Regions from separate parts of the Candidatus Thiodiazotropha sp. CDECU1 genome, predicted to be linked through region 1. Evidence: predicted binding sites of a transcription regulator. Region 1 holds the regulator's gene; each other region holds the start of a gene.
What was found. Region 1 encodes FliA, which starts transcription of late flagellar genes. Its sites were predicted from a motif close to GCTAAAGTTNNNNNNNNNNCNGCCGATA; they were not measured.
Positions count from the first base shown of each region.

Region 2: R2K28_RS00520 (retropepsin-like aspartic protease) is a predicted target of FliA. The motif match lies at 4,469-4,496, and genes of this name have one in related genera.
Region 3: R2K28_RS06535 (chemotaxis protein) is a predicted target of FliA. The motif match lies at 4,375-4,402, and genes of this name have one in related genera.

Region 1 covers NZ_OY734020.1:2,724,259-2,731,518, forward strand. The annotation lists gene R2K28_RS12415 (chemotaxis protein CheA) at 1-1,931, opposite strand, end outside; gene R2K28_RS12420 (protein phosphatase CheZ) at 2,003-2,737, opposite strand; gene cheY (chemotaxis response regulator CheY) at 2,763-3,134, opposite strand; gene R2K28_RS12430 (RNA polymerase sigma factor FliA) at 3,202-3,948, opposite strand; gene R2K28_RS12435 (MinD/ParA family ATP-binding protein) at 3,951-4,832, opposite strand; gene flhF (flagellar biosynthesis protein FlhF) at 4,819-6,102, opposite strand; gene R2K28_RS12445 (hypothetical protein) at 6,493-6,822, opposite strand; gene flhA (flagellar biosynthesis protein FlhA) at 6,933-7,260, opposite strand, start outside.
Region 2 covers NZ_OY734020.1:115,396-122,655, reverse strand. The annotation lists gene R2K28_RS00545 (hypothetical protein) at 499-753, shown strand; gene R2K28_RS00540 (helix-turn-helix transcriptional regulator) at 759-1,730, opposite strand; gene rsfS (ribosome silencing factor) at 1,753-2,115, opposite strand; gene nadD (nicotinate-nucleotide adenylyltransferase) at 2,207-2,860, opposite strand; gene R2K28_RS00525 (glutamate-5-semialdehyde dehydrogenase) at 2,867-4,138, opposite strand; gene R2K28_RS00520 (retropepsin-like aspartic protease) at 4,539-5,054, shown strand; gene R2K28_RS00515 (hypothetical protein) at 5,080-5,334, opposite strand; gene R2K28_RS00510 (hypothetical protein) at 5,491-5,745, opposite strand; gene holA (DNA polymerase III subunit delta) at 5,903-6,913, opposite strand; gene R2K28_RS00500 (LPS-assembly lipoprotein LptE) at 6,941-7,260, opposite strand, start outside.
Region 3 covers NZ_OY734020.1:1,442,143-1,449,402, reverse strand. The annotation lists gene R2K28_RS06560 (lysophospholipid acyltransferase family protein) at 1-268, opposite strand, end outside; gene R2K28_RS06555 (MotY family protein) at 366-1,277, opposite strand; gene R2K28_RS06550 (hemerythrin domain-containing protein) at 1,499-2,056, opposite strand; gene R2K28_RS06545 (potassium channel family protein) at 2,053-3,756, opposite strand; gene R2K28_RS06540 (DUF6394 family protein) at 3,786-4,169, opposite strand; gene R2K28_RS06535 (chemotaxis protein) at 4,489-5,457, shown strand; gene R2K28_RS06530 (UTP--glucose-1-phosphate uridylyltransferase) at 5,578-5,769, shown strand; gene R2K28_RS06525 (ATP-binding protein) at 5,759-7,260, shown strand, end outside.

The DNA.
Region 1 (7,260 bases):
GTGGGAAGGATGGCCAGTGTCAAGGGTAGTTTGATGATAATGATACTGCCCTGACCCCATTCGGAATCTATCTCCACCGAACCATTCATTTGCGCAATCCGGGTCTTCACCACATCCATACCGACACCACGTCCTGAGACATCGGAGATCTCGGTCTTGGTGGAAAATCCAGGGGCAAAGATAAGATTGAAACACTCCTTGTCATCAAGGCGGGCTGCCGCCTCGCTATCCATCATGCCTTTCTCCACTGCCTTCTTACGTAACACCTCCTGGTCCATACCCTTACCATCATCGGCGATCGATAGCAGAATGTGATCACCTTCCTGGGCGGCTGAAAGTACCACCCTACCCCGTCTCGGCTTGCCTTTTGATTCGCGTTCTTCCGGTTGTTCAATACCGTGATCAACCGAGTTGCGTACCAAATGCACCAGAGGATCAGCCAATGCCTCCACAAGATTTTTGTCCAGGTCGGTATCCTCACCCACCATTTCCAGATCGATCTCTTTCTTCAAACTCCTGGCCAGATCACGCACTACCCGTGGGAATCGGCCAAATACCTTTTTAATCGGCTGCATCCGCGTCTTCATCACCGCCAGCTGCAGGTCTGAAGTCACCACGTCCAGGTTACCTACCGCGTTGGATACGTCCTCATCATTCATGGTTGCCTTCAGCGTCGCCAAACGGTTACGCACCAGCACCAACTCACCCACCATATTCATGATATCGTCAAGCCGCTGGGTATCCACGCGTACAGTGGTTTCGGCGGGAGGTTTACTGCTGGCAGCCTTGGGTGCCGCCTTGGGTTTAGCCTCTGCGGCAGGTTTCTTGGCGGGTGCTGTTTTTGCATCAGGCGCCGACTTTTTCGCAGGCTTGGCTGCCGCTTTGGCAGTAGATTTTTTGGCTGCGGATTTAGCTTTACCCTTGGGGGGCATTTTCTGCGCAGGCTTTGGTGCCTTTTTACCCTCGGTCGTTTCATCCTCATCCGACTTGATCTTATGCGGATCGAACTTCCCCGCACCATGGATCTGATCCAGTAGATCTTCAAATTCATCTTCACTGATATCGTCATCACCTGCAGGGGGCTTTGCCGCTTTTTTCGGCTTGGCCTTTTTCTTGGCGGGTGCTTGCTCATTGCTCAGCTTATCGGGATTGAATTTGCCTTCGCCATGGATCTCGTCAAGTAAGGCCTCGAACTCATCCTCGGAAATATCATCAGAGGCTGCAGGTTTCTTAGCCTTATCTTCTGCCTTGGGTTTACCCGTGAATTTACCCTTGCCGTGCAGTTCATCCAGCAGGTTTTCAAATTCATCCTCGGATATATTGTCATCCTTGCCGGCTTGGGCAGGTTCTTGAATCGCATCCAGCAAGGACTCGAATTCGTTATCGCTTATATCATCCGATGAAGACGGCACACTCTCCGCTGATGTCTCTGCCTCCGCCTCTGCCTCAACCGCCACCGCTGTATCTGTTTCCTCCACTGCTTCATCATCAGCCGACTCCTCTGCAGCGGCCTCTTCTTCCTCTTCCTCTTCCTCTTCTCCTTCCGGCACGGCAAATTTATTCAGTCGCTCGATCAGTTCCGGATCCGCATGTTCCGGCATAATACCTTCGCGTACCTGCTCGAACATGGCATTCACAATATCCAGCACCTCAAGTACAGAATCCATGAGATCCGGACCCACACTACGCTGTCCCTGGCGCAGTATATTGAAGACATCCTCGGCCCGATGGCAGACTTCCACCAAGGGATCTATGGATAGGAATCCCGCACCGCCCTTAATCGTGTGAAAACCGCGAAATACGGCATTTAGCAGATCGAAATCATCAGGTTGCTGCTCCAGGTCCACAAGCTGTTCACTCAACAGCTCTAGTATCTCTCCAGCCTCGACCAAAAAATCCTGAAGGATTTCGTCGTTGACATCGATGCTCATCTAATGCTCCCGGTGGATCACCGAACTTTACCGAATGTTGTTGAAATCTATATCGGTCCTAACCTGAATAACTAAAACCCCAGGCTGGAGAGCAGATCGTCCACATCGTCCTGGTTTGTCACTTGTTCGCCCTGATCCAGACCTGGAATAGCCGGTCCCGCAAGCACTTCAGCTTGGTCTTTATTCTGTTCGGGATCTTCCAGCTTGCTACCGGTGATACGCACCAGCATGACCAGTTTCTCCTCCACATCATGAACAAGGGTGATGACCTTGCGAATAATTTGGCCGGTAAGATCCTGAAAATCCTGAGCCATTAGCACTTCAGACAGGTTTTTGTGCAATTCACCGGCATCACTCTGCGTACTCTTTAGGAAACTTGAAAGTGAACTGCTCAGCTCCTTGAAATCCTCTTTGTTGAGTAATTGGGAACGTAGGTTCTCCCACTGCTCAGCAAGTTCAGCAGATCCCTGTTCAATCTTCTCGATCAGAGGAATACTATGCTCGACAGCAGTGAGCGTCCGATTCGCGGATTGCTCGGTCATGGTAATGACATAGGTGAGCCGCTCCTTGGCATCCGGAATCTCCACATTGGTCATATCGGAGATTCGGGCATCAAGGAGAAAACCGTTGATGGCTTCATGCAGTTCACGGGTCAGGCGACCCACCTCTTGGAACAGGTCGTCGTTTTTCTTTGCTTGTGTCAGATTACCTATCAATCGCTCGGATTCCGCATCATCACCGGCTTCCAAGCTGATAACGAGGGACTTTGCAATCTCTAATCGTTGTTGGTTGTCTTGTTGTCCCATTTTTTACTCCAGACACAGCCTCAATTTAACCCACGCGTTCGAAGATCTTGTTGATCTTTTCTTCCAAGGTCGTGGCAGTGAAAGGTTTAACGACATAGCCGTTTACACCTGCTTGTGCCGCCTCGATGATCTGTTCGCGTTTAGATTCCGCTGTTACCATCAATACCGGCAATGCGGCCAACTTATCATCCGCCCTGACCGCTTTCAGCAGATCGATACCTGTCATTCCCGGCATGTTCCAGTCTGAGACAAGAAAATCGAAATTCCCACTCTGTAGCATGGGTAGTGCCGTGAGACCATCATCCGCCTCCTGGGTGTTGTTAAACCCAAGATCACGCAATAGATTCTTGATAATACGCCGCATGGTGGAAAAGTCGTCCACAATGAGGATCTTCATATTCTTGTCCAATGCTACCTCCATCCTGTTAGTGCTGACGTCCCGTCAACGAATCACAGGCCAACCATTACTCTTCGTCGTGTACCAATGAAAGCCAATCTGTCAGTCGTGACCGCAAACGCAGTGTCGCCTGACTGTGTATTTGACAAACCCTAGACTCACTCACACCCAGTACATGCCCGATTTCACGAAGATTCATCTCATCATCGTAATACATGGCAATAACCAGCCGCTCACGATCGGGCAAGCCAGCAATCGCATCCGCCAATGCCTTCTTGAAGGCGTCTTTCTGCAATCCATCGAATGGTGTATCTGCAGATCCTTCCCTGGCAACCGGGAAGCCATCACTCACTGCGGTCAACTCATCCAGACTGAAAATTCGACAACCCGTTGAATCCCTGAGGATTTGATGGTACTCCTCAAGGCTCATATCCAAGGCATCGGCCACCTCTACATCACGCGCATCTCTGCCCTCGTGGTTCTCGATTTCCCGCATCGCTTCAGCAACCATGCGCGCCTTGCGATGAACAGAGCGCGGTGTCCAGTCACTGCGTCGAATTTCATCCAGCATTGCACCGCGTATGCGGATACCCGCATAGGTCTCAAAACTGGCACCCTGTGTGGGGTCGTAGTTTCTGCTCGCCTCGAGCAGGCCCAACATCCCCGCTTGAATCAGATCATCCGCCTGAACATTCGGTGGCAACCGGTTCATCAGGTGATAAGCGATCCTTTTCACCAGTCCGGCATGTTGATCCACCAGATCATCATAGTTCTGTTGTTGCTGCATGGCGGTGTATGTCGCTAAGCCGCTCACCGTCATACCTCCCCGTATTGGCTAGAAAATTGGATCAATCGTTCGACGAAAAACTGTAAATCGCCACTGACACCCGAGGGTACAGGCCAGTTATCGGCCTTTTTGGCCAAATTCTTGAATGCCTGTGCTACTCGTGAACGTGGATAGGCCTCTACAACCGGTTTTTGGCTTCGCACCGCTTTGCGGAGTTGTTCGTCATAAGGAATGCTGCCCATGTAGTTCAGCATAACGTCCAGGTATTGATCGGTTACCCGGCACATTTTATTGTAAAGATCACGCCCCTCTTGCACACTCTTTACCATATTAGCCAAGATTCGGAAACGACTAATTCCGTGCTCACGGTTGAGCAGCTTGATAATGGCATAAGCGTCCGTGATGGAGGCGGGTTCATCACATACCACAACAATCTGTTCCTGCGCTGCACGACTGAAACTGATCACCAGATCGGAAATGCCGGCAGCCGTGTCGATCAGCAAAACGTCCACATCGTTGGCAACTTCGCTGAAGGCTTGGATTAAACCGGCATTTTCGGCAGGGGTCATCTCAGCCATGTGCTGGATTCCGGAAGCACCAGGGACAACCCTCATTCCCTTGGGCCCGGTGACCAAAACATCCTCCAGTGAGCATTCACCCTGCATCACATGGGACAGATTACGCTCTGCGTGCAAACCGAGGAGTACGTCCAGATTTGCCAATCCCAAATCGGCGTCGAGCAGCATTACCCGGCGACCGAGTTCGGCGAAGGCGACCCCCAGATTGGCAGAAATACTGGTCTTGCCCACACCACCCTTACCACCGGTGACAGCAATCACCCTCACCGGTTCCGGGTTAATCATCCTGCGCAACCCTGTTGCCTGATCTTCGATCTGTTCAGACATGTGCATGTTCATTCATTCCCCCGAAAGCCATCGCCAGATACTCCTCATCTGGACTGCCACCCATAAGTTCGGATAGCTCCACTGCATGCTTCATCAACCTATCCGCATAGGCGTTGTGTATATCCTCCGGTACCCGCTGACCATCGGTAACGAAGGCCAACGGCAGTTTTGCTTCGAGAACAGCTGAAAGCACGCCCCCGAGGGAAGCTGCCTCGTCCATCTTGGTCAAGACAACACCAATCGGACTGACGATATCAAATGCTCGAATGGCATGACTCAAGGCTGACCGCTGGGTGGTTGCAGAGAGCGTAAGCAGTGATTTCACGGGGTGGTTTCCTTTGCTCAATAGTGCCAGGCGTTCCGTCAGCTGGAGATCTCTCTGCCCCATACCGGCGGTATCGATCAAGACCAAACGCTTATCCGCAAAGGCGTGCAGGGCGTTGTTCAGCTCTTCCGGAGTGGTGACGCTGCGAACCGGCACATCCAGGATGCGGCCATAGTTTTGTAACTGCTCCTGGGCACCAATCCGGTAACTGTCGGCCGATATCAATGCGAGATGGCGGTTACCGTGACGCAGGCAGAATCGGGCGGCCAACTTGGCAATGGTGGTGGTTTTGCCGACACCGGTCGGCCCCACCAGGGCAAGGATGCCGCCCTCATCAAGGAGATCCTGCTTTACGGCTGGTATTTCAGCACCGAGCTGGGTCAGGGCCTGGCGCCATGCCTGTTCGGGTGTCTCGGCGTCCTCGACACGATAGGCCAACTCCTTACAGTGACCCGCATCCAGACCCAATGCCATCAGGCGGCGGATTAAATCCTGTGTCTGGGGGCGACGATGTCCAAGATCACGCCATGTCAGCTCAGAGAGTTCGTTCTCCATCATACGACGCAGTGCCTGCATCTCACGCCGCATCTCCTTCAATACCGGATCCTGACTCCATTCGACTCGAGGCTGTTCCTGCCTCTGAGCCGGCTTGGAATCACGGTAGTCTTGCTTGGGCTTTTCAGACTGATCTGAAACGGTGTTGTTCAGGTAAGCTGATCTGGCTGCGCTTGAGAGGCTGGCACTGTCATCGGTCAATGTTCGAGGATCAGATTCGATGCTTGTTGGCTGAGTTGTGTCGAATGCGGATTCGTCGTAGTCCACGGCGGCCACCAACTCAATCCCGCCCTGCACGTTCTTGTTGGAGAGAATGACTGCGTCTGCACCCAGCGCCTCACGCACCTGGCGTAGGGCCTGCCGCATATCAGAGGCAAAAAAACGTCTTATCTTCATAGTCCGCATTCCCCGGCGATTGCCCTGCATTGAGCTTGCGCCATTCAACCTGCCAATCCACTCTCCGGCTCTGTTTCCACGCCACCGGTCCTTGCCGGCTGTCGTAGAGGCCATTCACTCCCACTGAGGGTTTATTACTATGTTTGCAAAAACTGTTCCAATCATGAATAGATCGGAATTAATTATTTATTTTCTTTTAATACAATAGGTTGGAAGATCCGATGCGAACATGTCGGAGCTCCGTCAGGGCTGTTTAAGACGCCAGTCAATTGACTCCCCAGGACTACTCCGCCAAGGTTTCGGCACTGATTTGATTGATAATCATGCCTGACACAGAAAATTGACATGCTGGTCGAAGAGAACTTCAGCTGAGATCGCTAGAGGGGAGTTTTACCTGGCGTCAGCAATTGCCTGGGTGATCGTTTTGACCTCTGTACCCTTGCGATAGAGATCGAGTGATATGACTTTTTCCGGCCACAGGTGTTTGATCTCGAATTGAGCCCCTGCAGACTCCAGGGTGTAGGTGAGCGCCTCCGCGTGCTCCCGACTCACCAGTTGAAACTCACATGCTTCCCGCTTAAGCAGTGATTCAGCTGTGCAATTCAGTGCTCTACCCCTCAAATAGGTGCAGTGGTAGAGCCTTTGGCAATAATCAATCTGTGACCAGCTCTCATTTTGCAGCCATGCAGATTCGGCTGACCACCCTTTTATAACTAACATGACCATTTGTTTTAATCCTTACCGAGGTCAATCAAGCGCAACCTGTTGAGACCCATCTCAACACTAATCCTGTGGTTACTATCTCATATTCGGTACTGGGGTGTGTAGTATCAGTCCTCATTTCCCCCATTACCGATGGTTGTGATCACCTTGATCTGACGATTGTCGGGTATCTCGTTGTAGGAGAGGATATGCATACTCGGGGCAGCATGTTTAGCGAAGCGAGCCATCCAGGGCCTGATCGGGGCCGCCACCAATAACACACTCTCCTGACCCTGGGTCTCCATTGCCGCAGAGGTTTCGGAAAGCGCATTCTGCAATCTCTCTGCCAGACCCGGTTCGAATCCCGCCTGTCCCTCTTCAGATGCCTGCAGCGTTCTCTGCAGCAGCTGCTCCAGGGTTGGATCCAGAACAGCTACCGGGATCTCTTCAGAGGCC
Region 2 (7,260 bases), 1.9 Mb from region 1:
AGACCACCTGGATTAAAAACCCCTACACCATAGGCTAAAAAAGGGCATGCAGTCATGGGAATTCACATCCTGCATAACCTGCAAGGCATGAATCGACAAAAAATCCGATTATTTTAACTATCAAGATAGAAGGAGCCCTGCCTCAACAAAACAATGTGCATGGCAGTAACTTGCTAATTCTACCTGAAATCGCCCACCCTGGCGAAATGTCGAGACACCCAAGGACTCGCCTGCCATATCAGACAACTCAGAGCAAAACTTCGCTACAGATAAAGATACGCAACAGATGTAATTATTACACAAATATGACAAGTAGATGTCTGATATCGACCATCAAGCCTAATTGCGAGGATAATCGATTGATCATAAATATTTACCAAGTACTGCTTGAAGATCCTAAGATCACCGCTATCCTCAATTTGGGCGCTCAAAAAATAAAGACACAAGATCGTGTGAAGCAGAGTGCGGTCATCAATGGGTATTTAAAAGGTAGCTAGCATGCCCCAGTCAAACAAAATCGTTGATAAACTCAAAAACCTACTCGATTCGGGCTCGAAAAAGGATAAGCCCAAATGTGATCGCATAGCCGAACTCCTGAAAAAGCTTAAAAAGCAGGAGCGGGCGGCCAAAGAGAAGTTGGCGAATGAAAAGGACCGTACCAAACGCAAACGACTTATCACAGAGATCAAGATTCTGCATACCCAACGCAAGAAGGCTATACGCCGCTACAAGGAGCTGAAAAAGAAGTGTTAGCCCAACTACGGGTTATAGATATCCAGCGCCGATCGCAGCCGCTGTTGGACCTGACTGCGTAACTCAGGGGGTGAAACGACCTCCACATCCGGCCCATATTTCAACAGATCCATCAACAGTTCCGATGGATCGGAATAGGGTAGTGTCAACTCGTAACGTCCATCACCCAACCAGCGACTCTGTTGTCTTGGATGCCACTCTTCCGTGGCCACCCACCTGGCCGCATTGGCACTGAATCGTACCACCGCCAGCTCCTTGGCTTGTCCTGAGAATATACCGTAGGCATCTGTAAAGTGGCGCTCCAGCACCGCTTCCTCCACATTCTGCGCCACTTGATCCAGTTGCCATGCCTGCCGAATCGCATCCAGGGCAAAGGTGCGTAAACCTTCACGTAAATGGCACCAGGCATCCAGATACCAGTTATCACGATAGTGGGTAAGGCGCTGCGGTGAAACCTCACGTTCGCTGAGCATGTCACGCGCGCGATTGTAGTAGACGAGATGGAGGCGGCGTCTGGCAGCCAGGCAGCCTGCCAGGAGGGTAAAGAAGGGGCTGGTGGGACGAGCGGTGGCCCGGATCAGGCGAATCCTGTTGGAGAGGGATTCACCGGTATCACCCTGCTGCCGCGCCAGCAGGTCATCGATCTTGCGACGCAAGGGTTGCAGATGGCTCTCCAGAAGACCGGGCTGCACCCGTTCCAACAACTGTTGCACAGCGAGCAGGGCATGCAGCTCAGAAGCATTGAACCAGAGCCCCGGTAGCTCATACATCTCCCCTTCCCGGGGATCGTAACGATAACCGTTGAGTTTTCGATCATAGACGATCGGCGCGTTCAGATAGAGACGCATCTCCTCAATGAGGCGCTTCACGGTCGCGCGGGAGCACTCCAGCTCTCGTTCTAACTGCTGCCTTGAAACCGGATAACGGGCTGCCTGCAGGATACGGTTGAGTTCAAATATCCGGTCAAACCGATCCATGCAGGGGGCTAGGGCCTAGACCCTAGATAGATTTGAGTTTCTGCGAGGCATTATCATCAGGCTCATCCAGAGACCAGAGTCGTTCCAGATGGTAGAAGTCCCGCACCTTTGGCTGCATTACGTGCACCACGACGCCATTGAGGTCCACCAGGGCCCACTCACCATCATCCAGACCCTCGGTACCGAGAGGGGCTTCACCTGCCTGTTTTGCTTTGAAGGCCACGGTCTGGGCAATTGATTTCACATGTCTGTCAGAGGTACCGCTGGCGACAATCATGATATCTGTTATGCTGGTCTTTTCACGTACATCCAGTACCACCACATCCTTCGCTTTCATATCGTCCAGTGCCTGCAGAACGACGTCTCTGAGTTCTTCTATTCGCATTGAGTCCTGTATCTGTTGCCTAATTAAGTGACCGGATCGCCGGTGAGCAGCGATTTTACCCAATCTCATGGACAAGCATAACCTATTGTCGCTATTTTGTATGATCCACCCGATATAGATGATTGTTTTCAATGAGTTGCAAAACCGCTTCAGGCAGCAGGTAGCGTGGCGTCTGCCCCTGGACTAGCAAACTGCGGATGTGACTGGCGGAAATATCGAGCTGGGTTACCGCTTGCTGCAGTATCAGGCCGCAATCCTCTGTCCTGAGTTGCGCCGGCGTGTTGGCCTGAGACCTATGGAGCAGCCTTTTTACCCGGGAGTCCTTGGGGCCTTCCTCCCCTGGGCGCTGCATCACGATGATATGGGCGAGGCGCAGAATTTCATCCGGGCGATACCAATCGGCGAAACCGTTGAAGGCATCCATTCCCAACAACAGGCATAGCGACCTCTGAGGCTGCTCCTCGCGCAGGCTGGCCAGGGTCTCCACCGTGTAGGAGTCCCCGGTACGTCGTATCTCCCTCTCATCTACAACGAAGCCCTGTTGTTGACTGATTGCGAGACGCACCATTTCGAGTCTCAATTCAGCCGGGGTCTCAGGCTGATCCCGATGAACAGCGTTATGCAAGGGGATAAACCGGATCTCGTCCAGACCGACAGACTGCATCACATCCAGCGCTGTGCGCAGATGGCCAAAGTGTATCGGATCGAAGGTCCCGCCAAAGACACCGATCATGTCAGGGGCCATATAAGGCTAACGACGGATGTGGCCATCACCGAGCACGATGAACTTCACCGACGTCAGGCCCTCCAGCCCGACCGGCCCCCTGGCGTGGAACTTGTCTGTGGAAATACCGATTTCAGCACCCAACCCATATTCGAAACCATCCGCAAAACGGGTCGAGGCATTGACCATTACCGAGCTGGAGTCCACTTCGGTGAGAAAACGGCGGGCACGGGTGTAGTTCTCGGTCACGATGGCATCGGTATGTTGGGAACTGTGGCGGTTGATATGCGCTATGGCCGTTCCCAGGCCGTCGACCACCTTGATGGAGAGTATCGGCGCCAGATACTCAGTATCCCAATCAGCCCCGCTCGCCGGCTTGCAATCGGCGATAAGCTCACGGGTACGTTCACAACCCCGCAGTTCAACCCCCTTCTCTATCAGGGCTTCACCAAGCCTTGGCAGGGACTGTTCTGCAATCCCATCCGCCACCAGCAGGGTCTCCATGGTATTACAGGTGCCATAGCGTTGCGTCTTGGCATTCATGGCCACTGCAAATGCCTTTTCCAGATCGGCCTGATCGTCGATATAGACATGACAGATCCCATCCAGATGTTTGATTACCGGTACTCTGGCTTCCTGACTGATACGCTCGATCAGGCCTTTGCCGCCACGGGGAATTATGACATCGATCGATTCAGGCATGGTGATCATCCTGCCCACTGCGGAACGGTCGGTAGTGGCAACCACTTGTACCGCGGCCTCAGGGAGATCCGCCTTTTGCAGGCCAGTATGGATTGAACCCGCAATCGCCTGATTGGAGTAGTAGGCCTCACTGCCACCCCGCAAAACCGCGGCATTGCCCGATTTCAAACAGAGTGCCGCAGCGTCAGCTGTGACATTTGGACGCGATTCATAAATGATACCGACGACACCCAAGGGCACCCGCATCCGACCCACCTGGATCCCGCTTGGGAGATATTTCATATCGAAGATCTCGCCGATGGGATCGGGAAGAGCGGCAATCTGACGCAATCCCTCGGTCATGCTATCGATGCGCCCGGGGGTCAGCTCGAGGCGGTCCAGCAGGGCAGCATCCAGGCCCTTCTCCGCACCTGCCTCCAAATCCCTTACATTCTCTGCCATCAACTCATCTCTGGAGGCGTCCAGCTCATCGGCAATGGCTTCGAGAGCGTTGTTCTTTTGCGCGGTTGTGGCGCTGGCAAGCACCCTTGAGGCTTGACGCGCCTCCTGGCCAAGCACCTGCATGTAGCTGGCGACATCGGATATCTGTTTTGACATGTTCGTATGCTTATCTCGTTTAAACTGCAGCACCGGTCAGGGCAAGCAGACCAGTTAAACCGTTAACTTTAACAAATCTCGAACAAAATAACGCCCTGCCTGGCCCGGAAACACAGCCTGGATATCCAAGCCCCAAACGGCGGAAACCTCGGATCGATAAAACCACTATTGATGTATGGAGATGCAGGACCTGCCCTGCCCCCCTGCTAACGACACCATATCTCATTGATATATTGAGGTAATTTATTATATACGGCAGCCATGGCAGGGGTTGTCTGCAGTATGTTGACAACGGGTGTGGGAATTATTGTCACCCTCGGCTACCAAATTACTTAAGTTCGAGAGCACTTAACCGATCTTATGTAGTAAGACAGATAATCAATGAGCAAAGCCTACAGCCATGATCAAAGCACTACTAAGCGTTATGTGGATAGTCCTCTATAGCGGTCAGCTGTGGGCGGAGCAGTTCGTGTTTGATGTACCCATGTACTCCAAGGGAGCCAGCACCTACTACATAGCCGGAAAGATCGGCAACATGCCCGAGACAGAGTTCATGGTCGATACCGGCTCCAGCTACATGACGATCAACGAGGCCACCTTGAGTGAACTCCAGGCCAACGGCAGTCCACGCTATCTACGGGACCTGAAGGGCATATTGGCCAATGGAGACGTGTTGAGTGTGCCTGTCTACACGATTACCAATGTACGAATTGGCGAAGAGTGTCTACTGGATGAGGTGGACGTTGCGGTGTTTCCCGGCAAAACCCGCCAGATTCTGGGATTGAGTGCACTGTCGAAGACCGCACCCTTCATCTTTTCCACTCAACCACCCCAGCTGCAGTTGAGTCATTGCCATCTGGCCAGGGTGGAGACCGGCAACCAGACAAAGCTGGCTGCCGGCATTGCGACCCCCTGAGCGGGGTCACACATACCTAGCAAAGTTATTTACCTTCAGGTGCGCTGCTAGTGGCCTCGAATGCACTGAATTCGGCCGCATCAACCTGACCGTCCTGATTTGCATCAGCGGTTTCCCAGCCCTTATAGAGCATCTCGCTTGCGGTAGCCTCTTCAGAAGAGATGGCACCATCGGCATTGGCGTCGAGTTTGCTGAAAGCATCCTCGCCAGCAATTGCGGTAGTAAGAAAACCTGCTGCTGCCAGAGCTAGTGCAGACTTGAGGATAGTTTTTTTATTCATCGTAATCTCCTTAACGGAATGTAATGATTTTCGATCCAAAAAGCCCTTCATTCCAGGGGCCCTCCGGTAATTCATGAGACAACTCTGGGACTAGAAATTAAGTGAAGTCAATCACAGAATAACAACTTTAATTCCCAGCCGACATGCTGCCAAGGATTACTCCTTCTGTCCCTGTTTGTCGCTGTTGACTTCAAAGGCGCTGAACTCGGCAGCATCGATTCTGCCATCGTTGTTGGCATCGGCGGCCGACCAGCCGTTGTAAAGCGATTCATTCACAATCGACTCTTCAGCTGAAATGAAACCGTCGGCATTGCTATCCAACTTTATGAAGGCATCTTCCCCGGCTACGGCGCTACATACACCGCCCACCGCAAAAATTGCAATCACCTGTTTCATAGTGGTTTTTGTCATCACTTGCTCCTTGTTGATGAGAATAGGATTCCAAGCCCCTGATGGGCCCGGGTGTCAGATCAGACAACGCCGGGAGAAATAATGGCTTGACCTGGTTCACAAATAAGAATTTCGTTCTTTTAAGGCCAATCACTACTTGAACAGGGTGAGGAACAGGTCACATCTGCGGTAATCCGGCCATTCCCCGGGCAAGTTGCTGAAACAACAACCAGGGATCCGCGGGATGGAGACCTTTTATCGCCTTGTCCGCAATTGCGCAATCCGCAAGCAATCCCTGCCAATGATCCACCTGCCGCTGCAATGCCTTTCGCAGGATCGGTTTGCGTCTGTCCCAGACACGATGTTTTGCCATAATCTGGTCCACCCCCCCGCCGTGCTTCAACTCAAATCCCATCTCGGCAAGCAGACGAATCTCCCGGCTTACCGCCCAAAGCACCACCGGGGCGGCAACACCCTCGCCCTTCAGCCCCTGCAGGATACGTAATCCCTTGCTGATATCCCCATCGAGCAGGGTATCGACCAGGCTGAAGACATCGAAGCGTGCACTATCGGCCACGGCCTCGATGAGCTTTTCCGGGCTAACCACACCCTGGCCATACAACAGCAGCAACTTCTCTATCTCCTGGCTGGCCGCAAGCAGATTACCCTCTACCCGATCGGCAAGCATCTCTACCACCCCCGCCTCGGGAATCAACCCCGCACGTCGCAGTCGCTGCTCAATCCACGGCATCAGACGCCTTCCTTCGACCGGCCAGATCTGAATCGCCACACCCAGCCGTTCAACCGCCTGAAACCACTTGCTGTTCAGCTGGGCCCGATCCAACTTGGGCAGGGTGATCAACAGCACAGTATCCATTGCAGGGCGTTCACAATAGGCGCTGACGGACTTCCCCCCCTCCGCACCCAGCTTTCCACTGCTGAGACGAAGTTCCAGGAGACGCTTATCACCAAACAGGGAGAGGCTTTCAGCGGCATTGTGCAAACTCGACCAGTCAAAACCACCCCCCTGATCCAGGATTTCCCGTTCGCTGTAGCCTTGTTCACGGGCCGCATGCCGTATCGCATCCGCTGCTTCCTGCATCTGCAGGGGCTCGTCCCCGCTCAGCAGATAGACAGGGGCGAGCTGTTGCTGCAGATGGTTTGCCAGTTGTTCAGTTCGCAGACGCATGGTGTGACCTGTGCTGATGATCGCCAGCTATTTGATGGCTTCGAGGCGACGAATTATCTGCTCCGCCATCTCGTTTCGCATATCATACTTCATCAAATCGGCTTCGTTTCTTTGACCCAACTCATCGTCGCCACTGAAGCTGAGTTGACGTAGCAGTTCCAACTGCTGCTCCACACCTTTTTCGCCACTCCCCGGCACCCTGGCGCGAATCAGTGCGGATAGTTGCATCTCTTTGTCGAGGGCCTTACCGCCGGCATCCACAGACAGCACCCTGCTGGTGAATTTTTCCTCTAGGATCTCAATACTGAGCTTGGCAGCCGCCAGTTCCGGCGCCAATGCCGCACCCC
Region 3 (7,260 bases), 1.3 Mb from region 1:
GCTTGAGCACGGGATTATCGAACAGGCCGCTACGCGCCAGCGGCCGAATCGCCTTTGTGGTGGCCGCCTGAAGTACCACCGCGTCCGCCAGGGCGTTGACATGATTGGCACACAGGATTGTCCCCTGCCCCGCCGGCAGGTTTTCCCTGCCCACAACCTCGAATCGACGATAAAACACCCTGACCACAAGCCGACAGAAGCCCTGCCAGGTTTTTTCAAACCATGTCAATCGGCCTGCATCAGCATCTGATATGGGTTGACTATCCATGATGCTTCAAAGCATACCACGGCATGCTTCCATGAAGCAGAGGGATCAGGGACTATGGCTTAAGGGTATTGCCTGAGATGGATGGCTTTGGATGGATCTATCGCTGTAACTTGATTTCAACCCGTCGGTTGGCCGCCCTGGCGCGCTCAGTGCGTTTTGCTATCTTGGGTCGTGACTCACCGTAGTGCCTTTGGCTCATCATCCCTCCCTTGATCCCCTTGCCGGAGAGATATTTGTAGACACCTGCCGCGCGTCTGGCCGAAAGGCGCTTGTTGTAGCTGGTTGAACCTTGATCGTCCGCGTGCCCCTCGATGGTGATACGCTTGATCTTCTCATCGGCCACAACATAGGCGGCCAACTGGGCAAGCTGCTGCTCTTCTTTGCTATCGAGGGAGTCCACATCCAGGGCGAAATGAACCGTCGAGTGCTGCAAACCGGCAAATCCCCCACTCGCCGGCAGTTGACGTAGACAGCGCTTGAATTCCCGATAGGGTTTTTGAAAATTCACCGGTGACAACTGCACCCTGACCTGTCTGCGATTGTCATCCCAATCGGCAAATGAAAAGCTGCCAATCTGCCCCTTGGTCAAGGAGGTCAGCAGCCACCCGGCCTGCTTCCGCTTTAACGCCATGGGGCGCATCCCGGTTTGTATCAGTATGCTCTGCTGCATGGTATCCGGCGGGGTATGTTCCCAAGCAGGGGAGAGCTCTCTTACAAACCCCGCCACAGACTCTGGCACGGGCTGGAAGCTATCGATGAAAAAATGCAGATTCTCACCCGCGATGCGCCTGAATCGGGCCTCACCGAACTGGGGTATCTCATGTTTCAGTTCACAGCTGTAACCCGATCCGGAAAACACCCAAACAGACTCATGGATGCCCGCCATGTAGAGCTGGTCCTCCAGTGCAGCGCCGTTGAGACTGGCAGGTATGAGCATCGCCACTACCAGCAGGCGCTTTATGAGCGTAGTGAACAGGGAGATGTTTTGCCGGCAATCCGAAAGCATCATAACCATATCGACTTAATAACCAACGACTCTGGAGAGCTTATCGGCCAGTCGATATCTATCCTTAACCTGGCGCTCACCTGATTGCTTAAATTGGTTGTGGAAGAACCGATTCAGCCATGACTGGTGGGGCTGGACCCCACCCTTCAGACCCGTTGTTATGGACAAGAACTATGTAAATTCTGTATTGAAGAAGGATATTGAAGGTAGTTCTGAGTCAGATGCTATTCGTTTTCGTGCGCCTTCAGATAGTCGATAAGACTGCGAAAGCGATTGAAGTCCTGGCGGTGAAACAGGGGATCCTCTCCATGGGAAATCTCCTGCTCCAGTTTCTGCCAATCCTTGTCGTTGAGCACTTTTTCCAGCAGAGGAAAGACCTCATGCTCCTCCAGGTCGATATGTTGACGCTGCAAGGCGACAAACTCCCTGCCCCGTGTCTCTACCTCCTCTCTCAGCAGCACCTCACCCTGCATGGCCCCCTCCAGGGTCTTTCTGTAGTTGCGCGCCAATCCAATCAGCTCCACATGCTCCTTGCATATCCGTTCGTAGAGCGCCTTGTGCTGTTGCATCGATTTCTTGCGAAATGCAACCTTATTGATCTGATCTTCGGTGGGATGGTGCGATTGTTCGGCATAGTGCTCGACGTAGTCCAGCATTTCGATCTTGAGATCGAAGTTTGCTTCATGACCGGCATTCAGGGCATCCAATTCGCTACTCATCAGATCGAGCAGGCGAGCCAGATTGATATGGTCTTTATGGAGTTTTTCCAGTAGCGGTCTCATAGTACCTCTCTTTTTCTCAAGCGCCGCCAGACCCAACCCTCCGGTCTGGCCTCCCCGGTTAAAATATAGTTCAGGGCGTTTTCATTTTGCAGGGTCCAGTCCATACGGTTTTTGGCATAAACAGATCCGCAAAAGAGTAAATGGTCATCCTTTTGCACCTTGAGGTCCATTTCAGGTAGCAATAAGTAGTCATTATGGCGATAGAGCATCAGGGGAATACAGGACAGTTGACTGTCTCTATCCCGGGGGTCCGTCATCAGATCCCCCAGGGTCAGATGGTTCCCCCGTTGAACATGGGCACACACCGCATGGGAATCGTACTCCGAAAAAGCCACCTCCCACACCTCCGGTGCGTGGTGGGTCACCAGGGCGGATATCCTGCTGATCAGCTGACAGGCCCACTCATCATCCTGGTGTAACACAAGCTTCACGAACTGATGCTGCATCGGAGCACCCAACAATACCCGAATGCGGTTGGCAATGATATCGCTGGGAAGCATCACCATGTCCGCCCCGACGGCTGCTATTACCGCATCGTTGTGTTTGAGATTCTGGCGTAGAATCACGAACAGATCACTATTCATGGCCCGTGCAGTCATGATGATGGAGAGATTGTTGGCATCGTTATCGGTGCCCGCCACCAGACCGACCGCCCGCTCTATCTCCGCTTGCTGCAGGGTATCCGCCTCGGTGCCGCGACCCTCTATATAAGGTGATGACGGGGTGCCTGTGGTGTCGGGTTCCGCTTCCACCACGATTACCTCCAATCCCTCGCGCACAAGCTTTTCATAAACGGCCTTGCCGAAACGGCCATAGCCACAAATCACCCAGAGCCCTTTCGCGGGAGGATAGACGGGATCGTTGAGCATATCCCGTCGCCCCAGGGAGAGCCAATCCTGCAACAGACTGAGGCAGGGCGCCTGGATAGCGGTCGCCAGATGCAAGGCGAAGGCATCAAACGGATCGATAATGAAATCGGTGCCGAAGGAGGCCATATTTTTTTCCACGTCATGGGAGTCGGCACGACAGATTACCCCGATCTCGGGATGCAACAATTTTGCGGTTATGGCGATCTTTAGATTGACCTCGTTGGCGTTGGTCAGGGCCACCACCCCCTCGCACAGTGGATGGTTCAGGCCGGCTTCCAGGAGATGGGCTGGCAGACTGGCATCACCGCAGAGACCGGGGACATATTCACGCAGATTTTCCAGCTTGAGCATATTCACGCGATCTTCGAGAATATCGATCACCACCGCATGCTGATTTCTATCGGTCAATGCCTTGACCAGTGCCTCACCGGTCTGGCCATACCCGCAAACAAGATAAAATTCCTCACGCATTCTATTGATTTGTTTAGTAAATCTTCTCTCAGTTAAAGCATTTTGAAAGGTTTCATCCTTGAGCAATGCCAACACCGTACCTATGGAATAGAGCCATACCACAACGGTAAAGAAGATAGAAAAACTGACCCACAATCGCTGCCCTGCCGTGAAGGCGTAGGGTATCTCCCCAAAGCCGATGGTACTGGACATGAAACTGACAAAGTAGAAGGCATGAAAAAAGTCCATGTGCCAGACATTGCCGTCGGGATCCTTGCCGGGAATCAGTACCAGGCCCAGCACGGCGATGGAATAGGTCATGACCAGGGTCAGCAACGGCGCCCGCATGCGCCTGAAGATCAGAAAGAAGATATTGTTCATGTATGCAACAGCACCAAGCCCGGCTGGGATTATCGGCGCAGCATCACGGTTTCGATGATCAACAACACGACGGAAACCACATTCGCCAGCATTGCACCACCGGATAGGGAGACGATACTGGCCATGGTAACCGTGGTCAGACCTGTCTCGGTAACATGCACGGCCACCGTCCATACCAGGGCAGCAGCAAATAGCTGCAAAAGGGCCACCAGACTGGTGGCCAGCAACACGGCACCCATCTGGGTGCGATCACCGAACTTGAGCACGGTAGCAATCAGGTTGACCACGATGACTGCAAATAGCTCATACACATGGTGGTGATCCGGATTGTCCAGTTCGCCCACAAAAAAACCAAAATTCAGGGTCAAGGCAAGTACAATGAAAAAACCAAAAACCACCTTCTCCGGATTCACACCGATTCTCCTCTATTTAGCCCGCAGAATGCCGATCCCTCAGATCTTGGTGTAAAAGTCACTTTTTTTCCAGTTATTTAGCGCTTTCCTATCTAACGAATCATGCTAAATATGGCCAAAACCCTCGCCTGTTGCATCCCGGATATCCCAACCACAGATTCTCAGGCGCCAGAAACGGGATTTGCTGCCCGATTAAGTCCTCTCAGCTAAAGCTTTTTCCTATTCGACCGCTACAAAATGCATATGGAGAAGGGCATCGGCATAGTGACTGCTCTTTTCCTAACATAGAAAACACCCTCTATTTCAGAGCAATAGAACCATGTCTAATTTTATTAAATCTGTAGATGACCGCACGCGCTTAGCGGGTACGAACCGCCTAGAGGTCCTCCTTTTCAGCCTGGGTAAAGATCTCAGAACCGGCCGTGAAGAGACCTATGGTGTGAATGTCTTCAAGGTGCGCGAAGTGATGCTGGTACCGGAGATCACCCATGCTCCGGATATGCCTCCATCAGTAGAGGGAATGGTCAGCCTGCGTGGAAATATGATTCCTGTGATCAATCTGCCCGATTTCTGCGGCATCCAGACAGAAGAGCGACCAAGCATTCTGATTGTCACCGAGTACAACAAGAATGTGCAGGGTTTTTTGGTGCATGCGGTGGATACCATCGAACGCCTGGCCTGGGAAGATGTCAAGGTGCCGCCATCCATGATGGCGCAACAACATGGCGGACTGGTCACCGCCGTCACGGAATTGAAGGATAGCCGTCTGGTCATGATCATGGATGTTGAGATGGTCCTCAGCCAAACATCCGGCTTCGGCCTGGGCTCGGATCTCTTCGATGGCATCCAGCAGATTGGCGAGGGTGACATCACCCTGCTGTTTGCGGATGATTCAGCCGTTGCTCGTGATCAGATCATACGCACCATGGAGCATATGGGTATCAAATATATTGGTACAAAAAATGGCTCGGAGGCCTGGACTAAATTGAGAGAGATTGCTCAGCGGGCCGAAGCGACCGATCACAAACCCAGTGATTTTATCCAGATCATACTCACCGATGTGGAGATGCCTGAGATGGATGGCTATGTGCTGACCAAGAAAATCAAGGAAGACGCTCGCTTCAGTGATATACCCATTATCATGCATTCATCACTCTCGGCGGACGCCAACATGGCCCTGGGCAAGGGTGTGGGCGCCGATGCCTATGTACCAAAATTTGAGCCCACCGAGCTGTCAGGAAAGCTGCATGAAATAATCGACAACATTCATGCTCAGAAGCAGTCCTGATTTAGACATATGAACAGCCAGCGTTAGCCAGGTAATCCGCCTGCAACACTGGCTGCAATTAACCATCTCCAGCCATCCCGAAGGGTTGTTACCGAAGGTAACAACTGCTAGGCTCTAGGGATGCGAGAACCACCACCCGATCGACATATCGACCGCACCGTCGCCCTGGGCCTGCTGATCCTGTTGCTCTTCTCAGCACCCATCATGAACTGGTGGACATCGCCCAACAGCCCCTGGTATCTCCCCTATCTCATCTGGATGGTAGTCATCTGCATCATCGCCTGGATCAATCTGAGACGCCATGAGCCATGATCTCTGGTTACTGTTTGGCATAGGCTTTCTCTACCTGGCGTTGCTGTTTGTCATCGCCTATGCGGGTGACAGCGGACGTATCCCAGAGCGCCTGATACGCCACCCATTCATCTATGTACTTTCTTTGGGCGTATACGCCACATCCTGGACCTACTATGGCAGCGTAGGCTTCGCCAAGACCCAAGGCTATCTCTTTCTGACCATCTATCTTGGCGTCACCCTGGCATTCGCCCTCACACCGATACTGTTTCAACCCCTGCTTCGGCTCACCCGGGAGTATCAGCTCACCTCCCTGGCAGACCTGTTCGCATTCCGCTACCGCAGCCAATTGGCAGGCATCCTGGTAACCCTGTTCATGTTGGTGGGGACCTTGCCCTATATCGCCCTGCAGATCCGTGCGGTTACCGACTCCCTGCAGATGATCAGCCATACCGTGGCACCACGTATCCTGGCCTTGATCTTCTGTTCCGCGCTGGTTGTGTTCGCCATTCTGTTCGGCGCCAGGCACAGCACGAGTCGGGAAAAACATCGTGGCCTGGTATTGGCGATAGCATTTGAATCGATAGTCAAACTGGTGGCCTTACTGGTGGTAGGCCTGGTAACCCTGTATGGGGTGTTCGGTGGATTTTCGGGTCTCAATCAATGGCTTGCGGCACATCCAGAGGTACTCGAGCGACTCTATCAACCCGTCCGAGAGGGACCCTGGTCGACCCTGTTGTTGCTCGCTTTCGCAGCTGCGTTTCTGCTACCGCGACAATTTCATATGCTGTTCGCGGAGAATCTGGAGCCTAAGGCACTGAAGACCGCCACTTGGGGTTTCCCACTCTTCCTGCTGCTTATCAATTTACCCATACCGCTGATTCTTTGGGGAGGAGAGGCCCTCGGACTGACCTTGCCTCCCGACTATTTCGCCCTCGGCATCACTCTCGATCAAGGACCCTCCTGGTTACCGGTTCTTGCCTTTATCGGCGGTATATCCTCAGCCAGTGCGATGATGATAATCACCACCCTGGCGCTGTCATCGATGACCTTGAACCATATCCTGCTGCCTACCAATTTTCCCGATCCACAGGTCAATCTCTATCGCTGGCTACTGTTGGGACGCAGACTGTTGATCGCTCTGATCATCATGGCCGGGTATGGATTCTATGTTTTGTTGGAAAAACATACGGGCCTGGTGCAACTGGGCTTGATCTCCTTTGTCGCCGTGGCCCAGTTCCTGCCAGGCATCATCGGGCTGCTGTATTGGCGTCGCGCTACCCGATTTGGTTTCATCCTGGGTCTGATCGCCGGCATTCTCGGCTGGACAGGGACCTTGCTGATCCCACTACTTGAGAGTTCAGGATTTGTCCGAACCGAGTTCGACATACCCGCTTTGCTGCAAGCATCCGGCATGGACAAGTGGGAATTTGCTACCTTCTGGACACTGACTGTCAACATCCTTTTGTTTGTCTTCGGCTCACTGATGAGTAAGCAGAGTCTGGGTGAAAG